DNA from 4 places in the Kroppenstedtia sanguinis genome. Region 1 is predicted to be linked to each of the others. Evidence: riboswitches for the same ligand, from Rfam matches in the RefSeq annotation. Region 1 holds a riboswitch; each other region holds the start of a gene.
What was found. A riboswitch is a leader RNA that binds a small molecule or an ion and turns the genes downstream of it on or off. The one in region 1 is predicted to bind S-adenosylmethionine.

Region 1 (3,387 bases):
TCCTGTGACCACCATCGCATTCCACTGATTATTGTTTTCATAGGTCAGGTGCAGAGTGATCTCTTTCCCGATGTTTCGATTCAAAACATCTTCCGTGTACACTCGTTCTGTCCGCCGTTGAGGGGTCTCATTGGCGGCAGAAGTGTAAAAGGGCGGTTGTTGCCAATAATACATCGAATTCTCTCCCTTCCTTCTTTATAAATCCCCATCTGGGACTGGACATCGGGGTAAAGGTTTTCTTATTCCTTGGTGGAACCCTGTTTCCAGACGCAGGCGTGTCTCGTCATTGAGAAGGGGAAGACTGTGTGACAAAAGGTTCAACACATCCTAATAGACATCGGGGCACTCCTGGGGGGTGGGAATGTAGAAACAGTGGGACTTGTATTGTCCGCTGTTACTCTGGTTATACCAGGTCCCAGGACAGGTGCCTACCGGGCGGAAAAACCAAAGGGCATTGGTTGCCGGGTCCCTTCGTTCACCCTGAATGACCCGCTGGGCTAACCGAATGTCCCGCTCCCGAGCCTTTTGATAAAAATAAGACGATTGCACCGCTTCAAATCCTCCCGGTGACTGAAAGATCATCTGTTGCAGGGTCCGAATGTCTTCAAAGTCGAGACATCCGGCAACCACTCGGTTTACTCCGACGATGCCCACCAGGATCATCCCTGTTTCCCCTTCTCCCTCCGCTTCTGCCCGCATCAAACGTCCCAACAATGCGGTCTGTTTCCTATTCGTCCGGATTCTGGCCATCGCTGTCACCTCATTCTCCTCCACATCTATTCGTATTTTCATAAAAAAAGAACCGGCAACGCCGGTTTCGTGATCCTAAAATCAAATGAGGAGTCCGTTCATTTGAGAGTCCCTGTCTCTGTAATCCCCCCACTCCAAAGGATGGAGGGTTCAGACGACACCCTCCATTTCCGGTTGCTGCTCCTGACAAAGACCTCCGCCTTGGACGGGGCGGGAGACAATCTGGGAAAGCTCCAGCCCCAGCTCCGTCACCACAACCGAGGTATGGGAAGGGTCCCAACGGCGCAGGATGAAAGCCACCCCGCCACGGGCAGAGACAACGTCCACCACCTCCAGCCCTATCCTCTCCAGTTTTTGGCGTAACTTCTCCGGTTCTGGCACCTCCCCTTCACGTAGCTTCATAAAGAGAAATCGGCTTCCCCCTGCTTCCCCTGCAGGCAGAAGCATAGAATCCGACAAAGGCAACTTGGGAGACGGAAGGCGAAACAGATTGCTCAAATCCTCCACCACTGCGCTAGCAGTTGGCCTCTCTCCGGCTCCCCGTCCCACCAAGGTCACATCCCCAACAACATCTCCCTCCAGATGGATCGCGTTATACACACCTTCTACCCCGGCCAAAGGATGGGATATGGGCAACAAAGAGGGGCTCACGCCGAGACTGACCGGTCCTTTCTCCCCGTATTGTTCACCTGTCGCCAACAGCTTTACGACATAACCCAGCCTTTGGGCAAGTTCCAACTCCTCTGGTGTAATGTCCCGAATTCCCTCTCGGAGGATCTGCTGCACCGAAACCTGTGTCTCAAAAGCGAGTCGACAAAGAATCGCCAATTTGTAGACAGCGTCAAATCCATCCACATCCGCTGCGGGATCCGCCTCGGCATATCCCTTCTGTTGCGCTTCTGCCAGCACTTCCTCAAAAGAGGCTCCTTCCCGGGCCATCCGAGTCAAAATATAATTGGTAGTCCCATTGAGAATTCCCGTAATCCGTTGCACACGGTTGGCCTTCAAGAAATATCCCATCGTCCCCAATACAGGGATGCCGCCTCCCACACTGGCTTCATACAAAATTTGAACCTGATGGTGCCGAGCCAAGCGCTCCAGTTGCACCCCATGTTTGGCCATCAATTCTTTGTTGGCGGTCACCACGTGGCACCCCGCCTCCAACGCTCGTTCCACATACATCCGTGCTGGCTCCGTTCCACCGATGGCCTCTACGATCACCTCCACCCCGGATTCCAAGACCCGGTCAAAATCCGTGGTGATCAACGGTTGCACTCCCTCGATTGAACGTTCCTTCTCCTTTTCTTTCACCAGAATGGATCGGACCTCAAATAACGTTTCCGTTCTTTTCAGAATCACATCCTCTTGGCTTCGCAACGTTTTGTAAACACCGCCGCCGACTGTGCCAAACCCCAACAGCCCTACACCGATTCGCTTCATCTCCGATTCCTCCTTTGAAAATGGAAAAACCCCCTCAGGATGGAGAGGGGGTGGACCGCAGCGGATCAATATCGCCGAAATTCATCCCACTCCCTATCTCTCAACGCTTAGGCGTTGCAGGATTTGGCACCTTGCCTGCAAAATTGCGCAAGCGGGTTGCCGGGTTTCATCGGGCCAGTCCCTCCACCACTCTGGATAACGAGTAGAATCCGTTTTCGATTGTAATTAGAGTCTATTATGTAACAGGAGTGATCCGGGTGTCAAACCTTTTTCCATGAGCCTAAAACGGCCCCCTTCAGGGGACCGTCTACATTCACTTTCGACGGGTCAGTTCTTCTTGGGCCATTTGAACCAGTTCTTTCACCATTTGCCCACCCACTGGTCCACCCATCTTACCCGCCTCAGAGGTTTTCATATCCCCGTTGGATCCTCCGGGGCGATATGAAACCCCTGCTTGCCGGGCCATTTCCATTTTTGCATCCACAGGACCCTGGACCTGCTTTCCGGTCTGCTGCTTCAACACCCATGCTTTCAAACGATCCATCTCTTCTCGCGCTTCCGGTACCAACAATTGACGGTTCCGTCGTCTCCGTGAAATGAAGCTCACCTCCTTTCTCCCTTAGCTTCCCCAAAGAAAAAAGCTGTCCCTCAGGACAGCTGCCATCATTTATTTAGTAAAGATGTGTTTTCCGATTTTGTGGATCTGTGGACGGCTCCAAATCCATTTGGAGGTAGCTGTATCCGGGTTGAAATAATACAGGGCATGACTCGAAGGGTCCCAACCTTTGGCGGCATCTTCCACCGCTTTTTTCGCATCGCTATCCGGGTTCATCCAGATTTGGCCATCGTCCACTGCTGTGAACGCTCCCTTCTGCATAATGACACCCTTAGCGGTGTTCGGGAATTTATCGGACTGCATCCGGTTGATGATGACTGAAGCTACTGCTACCTGTCCTTTGTAGGGTTCCCCACGAGCTTCACTGTAAACAGCCCGCGCCATCCACTGTCGGTCTTCCTGGCTCAGGGAGACTTTGTCCTTAGTAGCTGCTTTGTCAGCAACTTGGTTCCCATGTGACGGCGTCATTTTTTTCAACTGTCCCCAGGTTTGTTGACCAGAAATTCCATCAATCCGCAAGTTGTGATCTTTCTGGAATTGAACCACCTGACGTTCGGTTTGCAGTCCGTAGATCCCATCAC
Region 2 (3,387 bases), on a different contig from region 1:
AGATAGCTGAGCAAAAACACACTATAGATGTAGAATAATGCGTTCTGCAACAATTTCATGCCGATCGTCAATAACAACGGTTTTTTCTCCTCACGCCATACCGTCCGCACCGGATGAGTGTCCACCTGAGGCTGTTCCGCCCGCTGTTTTAAATACACTGGTGACTCACTCAGTTTCCAGCGGACATAGACTCCGATCAGAACGAGCACTGCGCTCAGCAGAAAGGGAAGTCGCCATCCCCAAGCCAGGAAAGCCTCCTCGGACAATTGGTTGGAGAAGAGAGAAAACACCAGTGTGGACAAGAGCAACCCCACCGGCACTCCCAACTGAGGAAAGCTCCCATAAAATCCGCGCTTCCCAGGTGGAGCATGTTCCACGGTCATTACCACGGCCGCCCCCCATTCCCCGCCGACTGCGAAACCCTGAATTAAACGGAGGAGACTGAGCAAAAGCGGAGCGCCGATGCCGATCGATTGGTGAGTGGGCAGCAGACCGATTAGAAAGGTGGCCGCCCCCATCACGAGGAGGGAGAGCATCAGAACGTTCCTCCGTCCCACCCGGTCCCCGAAATGCCCAAAAACGGCGCTTCCCAGCGGACGAGCAATAAATCCGACGGCATAAGTGGTAAAAGCTGCGATGGTACCGTACAGCGGATCAATAGTGGGAAAAAATAAGGCGGGGAAGATCAGAGCAGCGGAGGACCCGTACAGATAGAAGTCATACCACTCGATACTGGTTCCGATAAAACTGGCCCAGGCCACCTTGCGATACTCTTTGGATTGGATTTCATTTTCTGCTCTTGGCTCGGAAGCCTCTGTTTCAACGACTGTACTGCTCAACCGAATCCCTCCTCACATTCATAACTAAACGCATGTGTTTAGTATGTTTTATAGATAAAATGAACATCCTAGGTGCGAGAGTTGCCCGCATCCCACCTGATCGGAACTAAAAAACCTCTTCCTAAGGAAGAGGTTTAGTTGTAATTCCGCTCTTCCTTATCTTCCAGACCCTTGCAGGCCTGCTGGACTTGGCACCTTTTTATTCGGATCAAACGAATAAAGGTTGCCGCGGGATCATCGGACCAGATTCCTCCCCCGACTCGTGATAAGGATGTTCTGATATGAATTTGTGATTTAACCCTAAACGAAAACGACTGTTCTGTCAAGATAAATTATACTAAAAAGAAAAAAGGGGATTCAGGGCTGTTGATTAATCCTGGTCCCGATCGGTACATCGGAACGGGGGTGAACACGATCTCCCTATCCAAAACAACCCGCCTGGAGGATTCCATATGACTCATCTCTCTCCCCAGCGATTCGTCCTTTTGAACAACAGATAGAGAAAATAAGGCGCACCAATAATCGATACGATCACTCCCGCAGGGACCCCCTCCGGCCCGACCAAGTTTCTTCCGATGGTATCCGCCGTCAGCAATAGCCAGCCACCGAGCAACAGACAGATCGGCAAATACAATTGTGCCCGATGTCCGATAATGGCTTTGGCCAAATGAGGTGCCATCAGGCCTACGAAGGCGATGCCTCCGGTCACCGAGGTGGCTGCAGCCGCCAAGGCGACCGCCGCCAGCAAGAGAAGGAGGCGCTCTCGGTTCACCCGCAACCCTACTCCAATCCCCACCGGTTCATCCATGGAGAGGAGATTGAGCGGGTTCGATTTGACCCAGACAAAAGGGACCAAGATCAAGAGCCACGGCAAAATCGCCCACACAAAGGGCCAATCGACTCCCCAAACGGATCCAGCCAGCCATTTCGCGATAAAATCCACTTTTTCCTGTTCCGCTGAGGAGATGAGGATGGTCATCACCCCTGAGAGCGTGGTGGAAAATCCCACCCCAATCAGGATCAGGCGGATCGGTTGCAACCCAGTACGTTTTTCGTAAGCCAGCCCATAAATGATTAAAGACGTCACCAACGCCCCCACAAAAGCGATGAAGGGAATGGCATAGGCAAAGTTCCCCACCTCCAGCGGGGCAAATAAAAAGAAGACGGCGATGGCCACACCGGCACCTGAGTTAATGCCGATTATCCCCGGATCCGCCAGATCATTGCGAGCCACCGATTGTAAGACTCCGCCGGACAAGGCGAGAGCCATCCCGGCCAACAGGGTGATCAGCAGACGAGGCAGGCGAAGGGAAAAGAGGATGAACTCTTCTTTAAAACTCCCTTGACCGAACAAAGTGGGAATCAGACGATCATAAGATAGCGAAGCGGGTCCCCACCCCATGCTGATCCATGCTGTGAGTACAATCAGAGCAAACAGCATATAAATCCAATACTTTTGCTTGCGACGCGTGGAAGTTGGGATCACGAGAACGCCCGACCCCCTTTACGGACAATGACGAGAAAGAAGGGAAGTCCGATCATAGCGATGATCGCCACCACCGGAGTTTCATAGGGAGCCTGAAGCGTTCGTCCCAGTGTGTCCGCCAGTAACATAAAGGTAGCCCCGATGATAGCCGCAGAGGGAATGATCAGACGGTAATCCGCGCCCACGATGGCTCGTACCAAATGGGGAACCACCAGGCCTACAAAAACCAAGTTCCCAGCCAGTGATACAGAGGATCCTGCCAATAAAATGGTGACAACAAAGAGAATCCCTTTGATGTATTGCGTTTTTTGTCCCAAACCGACTGCCACCTCTTCATCCAGACTGAGAATGGTCAGCTGACGGGAATAGTAAATCGCGACAAGGATCCCGATGAAGATAACCGGCATCACCCATAAAATCTGAGTCCATGTAGTTCCGATCAGTCCACCAGCGGTCCACATGGAGACATCCTTGGAAATTTTAAAAACCAGGGAGACTCCTTCTGAAACTGCAACTAAAAATGTAGAAACCGCCGCCCCTGCCAAAACGAGACGAGAGGGGGAAGACCCCCCCTTTTGCAGGGAACCCAAACCAAAAACGACTGCCGAAGCCAACCCGGCTCCGATGAAGCAAGCGATCATGATTCCAAAATAGTCGAGGCCTGGAAAGCATGCCATGGCAATGGCCAAGGCGGCATTTGCGCCGGCTGTCAGACCCAGCAGTCCGGGATCCGCCAGCGGATTTCGTGAGATACCCTGCATAATTGCCCCCGATACGGCTAAAGCGGCACCTACCCCGATGGCAGCCACTTCTCGGGGAAAGCGGATCTCCCGCAAGATGTCCATTTTTTTTGTTTCAGAAGAAGTGAGCGCCAGCCATACATCCCAGATCGTCGTATCTGCAGCTCCCCACACCACCGCTCCAAAAAACATGAGAACAAACAGCAGGAGAAAACCACTAAGTAAAGCAGGGAAAGCCCATGTTCTTGATTTCATGAACCATTGTTCCCCCTTCAATCAGCGTTCAAGAAAAACAGAGGGGTACTTTTCCCTTGATTACTTA
Region 3 (3,387 bases), on a different contig from region 1:
GGAGAACTCCCCTTCGGCAGTGATCGCCTATGACTCCAGACGCCATTCTGCGGAGTTTGCCTTGGAGGCGGCGTTGGTACTGGCCGGAAACGGGATTCGCACAAAATTGTTCAAGGAGATGAGACCCACCCCGGAGCTGTCTTTTGCCGTCCGATATTTACAGACGACGGCAGGGATTGTCATCACTGCCAGTCACAACCCGGCCCCTTATAACGGTTATAAAGTATACGGCAGGGAAGGAGGGCAGCTTCTCCCTGAGGCCGCTGCACAAGTCCTCTCATGGATTCGGCAGATCCACTCCTTCGCCGACATCCAAAAAATGACCCGCAAGGAAGCGGAAGAGAACCAGTGGCTGGAGTGGATCGGGGATGAGGTGGATGAGGCCTATCTGGAAGCGGTCACCTCCGTCAGCGTGCAACCAGAGGGAACAAGGCCTATCAAGCAACGACTAGGCATCGTATACACCCCGCTTCATGGAAGCGGGAATCTGCCCGTCCGGCAGGTTTTGCAGCGGACCGGGTTTGAACGGGTCTACGTTGTGAAAGAACAGGAGGAATCGGATCCCCTCTTTTCCACCGTGGAAACTCCCAATCCGGAAGATCCGAAGGTGCTTGCAAAGGCGATCCGGCTGGCGGAGCAGATGGAGGCAGATCTGGTGATCGGGACTGACCCCGACGCGGATCGGATCGGGGTTGCCATCTCAGACGGAAAAGGAGGGTATACCCCTCTGACGGGAAATCAGACTGGGGTCTTAATTTTTCATTACCTTCTCTCCACCATGAAGAAAAGGGGAACCCTGCCGCCTAAGGGAGCCATGGTCAAAACTGTGGTCACCGGGGAGATGGGAGCCCGGATTGCACAGATTTACGGTGTTGAGGTGTTTAATACCTTAACCGGTTTTAAATATATTGGCCAAAAAATCGAGGAATTCAGGCGAAGCGGAGACTATCAGTTTATTTTCGGATATGAGGAGAGCTGTGGCTATTTGGCTGGAACCCATGCTCGGGAAAAAGACGCCGTGGTGACGGCGATGCTCCTCTCCGAAGCGGCGGCGGAGTATCAAAGCCAAGGAAAAAGCTTATATGTAGTCCTGGAAGAATTGTATCAAACCTATGGTTACTTTGCGGAGGGCATGCAAACCCGAACATTGCAAGGGATGGAGGGGGCCCGGAAGATCCAGGAGATCATGGCGGACTGGCGACAGAATCCTCCTCAGAGAATCGCTGGTGTTCCCTTGCTTGGCATGGAGGACTTTGCACAGGGATTATACGGGCTCCCAAAGGAAAACATGCTTAAGTTTCATCTCCCCGAGGGGGCCTGGATTTGTCTGCGTCCATCGGGTACGGAACCGAAAATCAAGATCTACTTTGCCACCATCGGATCCTCCGCCCTCGAAGCCTCCCAACAGTTGCAACAGTTGATCCAAGGGGTGGGGAGGCGCATTGATGAATATTTGAGAGGATGCTAAGGAGCGGAACGTGGAAGAATAGGATCCCCCCTCATTGAGCGAATCCACATGCCTGGATCAAACTAGATATTGACAAGGATGAGTCGATTTATTATAGTTAACGGAAACTTAGGGATTGATGATTTACAATCAATCCTCACAACCGAATACTTGATTCTCTTATCAAGAGAGGCGGAGGGACTGGCCCGATGAAGCCCGGCAACCTACTGTGCATTTTGCGCGCGGTGTGGTGCCAATTCCTGCAGAGTAAATCTCTGTCAGATGAGAGACCGAATTGGAAATAGCGGACCTTTCATCTCAGAGAGATGGAAGGTTTTTTACTTTTCTGAGGGGTGAACTAGGGATGACCCGCACAGTTGGAAAAAAACCGATCCAGCAAAGGCTGAAGGAGAAGATATTGGTTCTTGACGGAGCGATGGGCACTCAATTGCAAGGGGCAGCATTAATAGCAGAAGATTTTGGAGGGGAAGAGTACGACGGTTGCAACGAATACCTCAACTTGACCCGACCGGACTTGATCCGGAGGATTCATCGAGAGTATCTGCAGGCCGGAGCCGATGTGATTGAAACCAACACCTTTGGGGCGACCCCGGTGGTGCTGGCGGAGTATGGGTTGCAGAAACAGGCAGAGGAGATCAACCGGCAGGCGGCGAGATTGGCAGTAGAAGCGGTCGCAGACTACACTACGCCGGATCATCCTCGTTATGTGGCGGGAGCTCTCGGTCCCACTACTAAGACCCTCTCTGTCACTGGGGGAGTCACCTTTGATCAGCTGGTGGATTCCTACCGGGAACAAGCCCAAGGTTTGATTCGAGGAGGAGTCGATCTTCTGTTGCTGGAGACTTCCCAGGATACCCTCAATGTGAAGGCGGCGGGAATCGGGATTCGGCAAGCCTTTGCGCAATTGGGTAGCGAAGTGCCCCTGATGATCTCCGGTACCATTGAACCCATGGGAACGATGTTGGCAGGGCAAAACGTGGAATCCTTCTATCTGTCCATTCAACACTTAAATCCCCTGACCGTAGGGTTGAACTGCGCCACGGGTCCGGAATTCATGCGGGATCACCTACGGACTCTTTCCGGGCTGGCCCATTGCGGAGTGAGTTGTTACCCCAATGCCGGACTTCCCGATGAGGAGGGGCACTACCATGAGACTCCACGAGGCCTGGCACAAAAACTGGCTGGATTTGCCGAGCAGGGTTGGATCAATGTGGCCGGGGGGTGTTGCGGGACGACGCCGGAACACATCGAGGCGATCGCGGAAACGCTGGCGGACAAGGAGCCCCGTCGTTGCAATCCTGCCCATTCCCCTGCGGTATCCGGGATTGAACCCCTTTTTCTGGAGGAGGATAACCGCCCGATTCTGGTAGGTGAGCGGACCAATGTGATTGGCTCCCGCAAGTTTCGCGACATGATCCGCGAGGGGAAGTATGAGGAAGCTTCCGGAATCGCCCGGCGGCAAGTGAAGGGAGGGGCCCAGGTGATCGATATCTGTTTGGCGGACCCAGACCGGGATGAGCTGGAGGATATGGAAGGGTTCCTTCAGTTTGCCGTCAATCAAGTGAAGGTTCCTCTGATGATCGATTCCACGGATCCCCAAGTAATCGAGGGGGCCTTGAGGTATTCCCAGGGAAAAGCGATCATCAATTCCATCAACTTAGAAAACGGAGAAGACCGTTTCCGGGAGGTGGTACCGCTCATCCACCGATACGGAGCCGCCGTGGTCGTAGGTACTATCGACGAGGAGGGAATGGCTGTCCGGGCGGAGCAAAAACTGGCCATAGCCAGACGCTCCTATGACTTGTTGGTGAACGATTACCACATTCCGCCGGAGGATATCATCTTCGATCCCCTGATCTTCCCTGTGGGAACGGGGGACCGAGCTTATATCGGAGCTGCTGGAGAAACCATTGAAGGCA
Region 4 (3,387 bases), on a different contig from region 1:
AAGCAGTTTCTCCTGTGGCCTGCCACACGGACGGCCAATCCACTTCATGAAACATGTGCCTTCCCCTCCACCAATTCCACATCTTCTCCGATTTGGTTGAGGAGACGATTCACTTCCCCCGGCTCCCCACTGATTTGGACGGAGATCCGTCCGCTTTCATCCACTTCCCCATCTAGGCTCCGGAGGGTCACCCGGGAACTACTGACAGCAGGGCTCAGGATTTTCCACACTTGATCCCAGCGGGGAAAATCACAGCGAATCACGGTCTTTCCAGGGGAAGGGGAGTCCTGTACGCCCGTCCTTTCCACCCGCAGTTGTTGGACAAATTGGCGGATCAGGGAATGACTGGGCTGTTTGAACACCGAGTCTACCTCCCCGGATTCCACGATCCGTCCGTCATCCATCACGGCTACTCGGTGGCAGATCGATTTCACCACACTCATCTCGTGAGTAATCAACAGCAAAGAGATGCCTGTATCCCGGTTGATCTCCTTGAGTAGTCCCAAAATGGATGAAGTGGTCTCCGGATCGAGAGCGGATGTGGCTTCGTCACACAGCAAAACGTGGGGATCGTTCGCCAAAGCCCGCGCGATACCGACCCGCTGTTTTTGCCCCCCAGAGAGTTGGGCGGGATAAGCTTCCGCCCGGTTCGCCAGACCTACCCGTTCCAAAAGGGCATCCACTTTATGACGAACTTCCTGTTTCGGCCGGCCCGCCACCTCAAGAGGAAATGCTACATTCTCCCGGACTGTGCGCGACCAGAGCAAATTAAAATGTTGGAAGATCATTCCGATTTTCATACGGGCGGCTCGCAGTTCCTTCTCTCCAAGGTTGGAGATCAGTTGCCCATCCACACGGACCTCTCCACGGGTGGGGGTCTCCAGTCCGTTCACCAGCCGCAACAAGGTGCTCTTGCCTGCACCGCTGCGACCGACGATCCCGAAAATCTCACCCTTTTGCACCTCGAGATCCACATCGGTCAATGCCTGCACCGGTTCGTTATCTCTCAGGGTAAAGGATTTACTCACGTTCTTCAGTTGGATCACGTACATCACCACCCCATATAAAAAGTCCTTTCCTCAGACAAGGAAAGGACCGATTTGCGATCACGGATCCTTCCTCTCATCTGTCAGAACCTTCAAGTTCTGCAGGAATTGGCACCTTAACCATCAAATCGGTCGGTTGCCGGGCTTCATCGGGCCAGTCCCTCCACCTCTCTTGATAAGAGAAAAGCGATGTATTCAAATGTTAGATGTGATGATATCATGACCCACCCATCACGTCAACGGAAGATATTCCCTCCCTGGGATCAGGGCTGTTGATTAATCCCAAAGTGGATGATAGGAACGAAACGATCCTTTCGCTCTTCCTATTGCCCCCCATCGTAAAATATGGCTTGAGGGGACGAGGATATGGTGAGATAGCTACGATCTCTTGCAAAGAACGATAGCGAGACCCGGGAGCGGAAAGCGACCCTGGCGAGACTTGTGCCCTATGGGTGCAAAGGCGAATCAAAGCCCCACCATCCTGACCTTAGTTCCTGCCTAAAATATGGCTAATCAACACGCCTGCCCTGGGATATAGTTACTAACAGAACCAACCCTCACCCCGCACTGCCTACTGTTTCAGATGTTTTTCGGGAGATTACATTTACTTTACATTTGCGCCGAAAATCACTAATCCGGCGGCAGATCTCTTATAATAAAGATATCAAAGGAGTATGGGAGGTGCCCCAGATGAACTCACCCGCAGTTGGCAAACCCTTTTGGTTGGGCATTTTCAACGCAGCGTGTTTGAGTGTCCCGCTGTGGTTGCTCTTGTATCTGTCCCTGCGTCTGATGTTCTAATGGGAGCCACATTCCATACCCATGCTTCAGATGCTTCTGTTCCCATTCCCATTCCATATAAACATTGCAAAAGGGTTGCCTATGTGGCAACCCCCTTTTTTTCCGTTCCATTTATCTGGCACCGCTTCCCGACAGAACCACCCAAACCGTGCGCCATAAAATTTTCATATCCAAGGCAAGGGACTGACTGCGGATATAGTACATATCCAACTGGAATTTTTCCTCTGGAGTTGACTCATACCCTCCGTTCACCTGTGCCCATCCCGTCAATCCCGGCTTCACTGATAAGCGCTGTTTGAAGCCCGGAATCTCCTGGGAAAACTTCTCGGTAAAGACATGGCGCTCCGGCCGAGGGCCAATCAGACTCATATCCCCTCGCAACACATTGATCAACTGGGGAACTTCATCAATCCGGGTCTTACGGATGAACTTTCCGACGCGTGTGACCCGGGGATCATTTTTGGCCGCCCATTGCGGTCCGTTTTTCTCCGCATCGGTCCGCATGGAACGCAACTTGTACACATGAAAGCGACTTCCATTCAGCCCCACCCGTTCCTGGGAATACAAAACAGGACCCCTGGATTCCAACCGGATCGCAAGTGCCGTCAGCACCAGCACCGGTAGAATGAAGATCAGTAGAGCAATGGAGAAGACCACTTCAAACCCTCTTTTAAGGAAGGGATAATATCCGGTTGCCGTATAAGGCGAACTCTCGGTTCGCGCCCTCAGATCGCTTTCGTAAGCCACCGCTTTGGAACGCATCCGCAAACCACTCCTACCGTATGATGATTCCATTGGGTCGGTTTATGGATGAAATATGTTACAGTTCTTTTACATCCGTTTCTGTCTGGTCGCTGAACGCCGTTCAATCTGTTACTCAGTATACTGCAGATGTCCCGATTTTACAATAGATCGGAACATCTATTTTACACAAAGATTACAGTTGTGTTACAGAACACCGTAAAAGTCCATAGTCCGTGCCAAACCGGTTTCCAAATCTATGGTCGGTTCCCAATTCAAAACGGACTTCACCCGATCAATGTTAAAGTAACTGTACTTAATGTCGCCGGGCCGGTTCGGTCCGTAGTTTACCGCTAGCTTGCGTCCGCTGATTTTTTCCATTGTTTGTACCAAATCATTGAGGGAGGTATTCACCCCAGTGCCGAGATTGAAAGTTTCTCCATCTCCCGCTTCCAATGCCGCCACATTGGCACGGGCGACATCCTCAACATAAATATAATCCCGAGTCTGCTCCCCGTCCCCATGGATCGTCAAGGGAAGCCCCCGCAACAGCCGATCGATAAAGATGGAAATGACGGCCCCTTCCCCATGGGGAACCTGCCGGATTCCGTACACATTGGCATACCTTAAAATCGTAAAAGAAAGTCCGTGCAAACGATGATAGGCCTGGATATATTCCTCAGGCGTTCCTTTGGAAATACCGTACGGGGCCAATGGCGACAATGGATGTTGTTCATCGATGGGCAAATATTGGGGATTACCATAGATGGCCGCCGATGAAGCATAGATGAATTTGGCC

Region 2: linked by a shared signal. The riboswitch ahead of JOD24_RS00785 (MFS transporter) and the one ahead of JOD24_RS12935 (homoserine dehydrogenase) in region 1 are both predicted to bind S-adenosylmethionine.
Region 3: linked by a shared signal. The riboswitch ahead of metH (methionine synthase) and the one ahead of JOD24_RS12935 (homoserine dehydrogenase) in region 1 are both predicted to bind S-adenosylmethionine.
Region 4: linked by a shared signal. The riboswitch ahead of JOD24_RS06075 (methionine ABC transporter ATP-binding protein) and the one ahead of JOD24_RS12935 (homoserine dehydrogenase) in region 1 are both predicted to bind S-adenosylmethionine.

Annotation. Positions count from the first base shown of each region.
Region 1 is NZ_JBNPXF010000023.1:4,872-8,258, forward strand. Features, by position in the region: gene JOD24_RS12925 (spore coat protein GerQ) at 1-174, opposite strand, end outside; gene JOD24_RS12930 (cell wall hydrolase) at 328-750, opposite strand; gene JOD24_RS12935 (homoserine dehydrogenase) at 901-2,190, opposite strand; SAM riboswitch class I at 2,281-2,392, opposite strand; gene JOD24_RS12940 (alpha/beta-type small acid-soluble spore protein) at 2,504-2,797, opposite strand; gene sleB (spore cortex-lytic enzyme) at 2,858-3,387, opposite strand, start outside.
Region 2 is NZ_JBNPXF010000001.1:157,356-160,742, reverse strand. Features, by position in the region: gene JOD24_RS00785 (MFS transporter) at 1-839, opposite strand, end outside; SAM riboswitch class I at 993-1,111, opposite strand; gene JOD24_RS00780 (FecCD family ABC transporter permease) at 1,297-2,325, opposite strand; gene JOD24_RS00775 (FecCD family ABC transporter permease) at 2,322-3,320, opposite strand; gene JOD24_RS00770 (iron-hydroxamate ABC transporter substrate-binding protein) at 3,381-3,387, opposite strand, start outside.
Region 3 is NZ_JBNPXF010000008.1:89,159-92,545, reverse strand. Features, by position in the region: gene JOD24_RS06885 (phospho-sugar mutase) at 1-1,468, shown strand, start outside; SAM riboswitch class I at 1,625-1,736, shown strand; gene metH (methionine synthase) at 1,812-3,387, shown strand, end outside.
Region 4 is NZ_JBNPXF010000007.1:59,081-62,467, forward strand. Features, by position in the region: gene JOD24_RS06070 (methionine ABC transporter permease) at 1-55, opposite strand, end outside; gene JOD24_RS06075 (methionine ABC transporter ATP-binding protein) at 45-1,046, opposite strand; SAM riboswitch class I at 1,120-1,228, opposite strand; gene JOD24_RS06080 (sugar transferase) at 1,959-2,609, opposite strand; gene JOD24_RS06085 (SDR family oxidoreductase) at 2,796-3,387, opposite strand, start outside.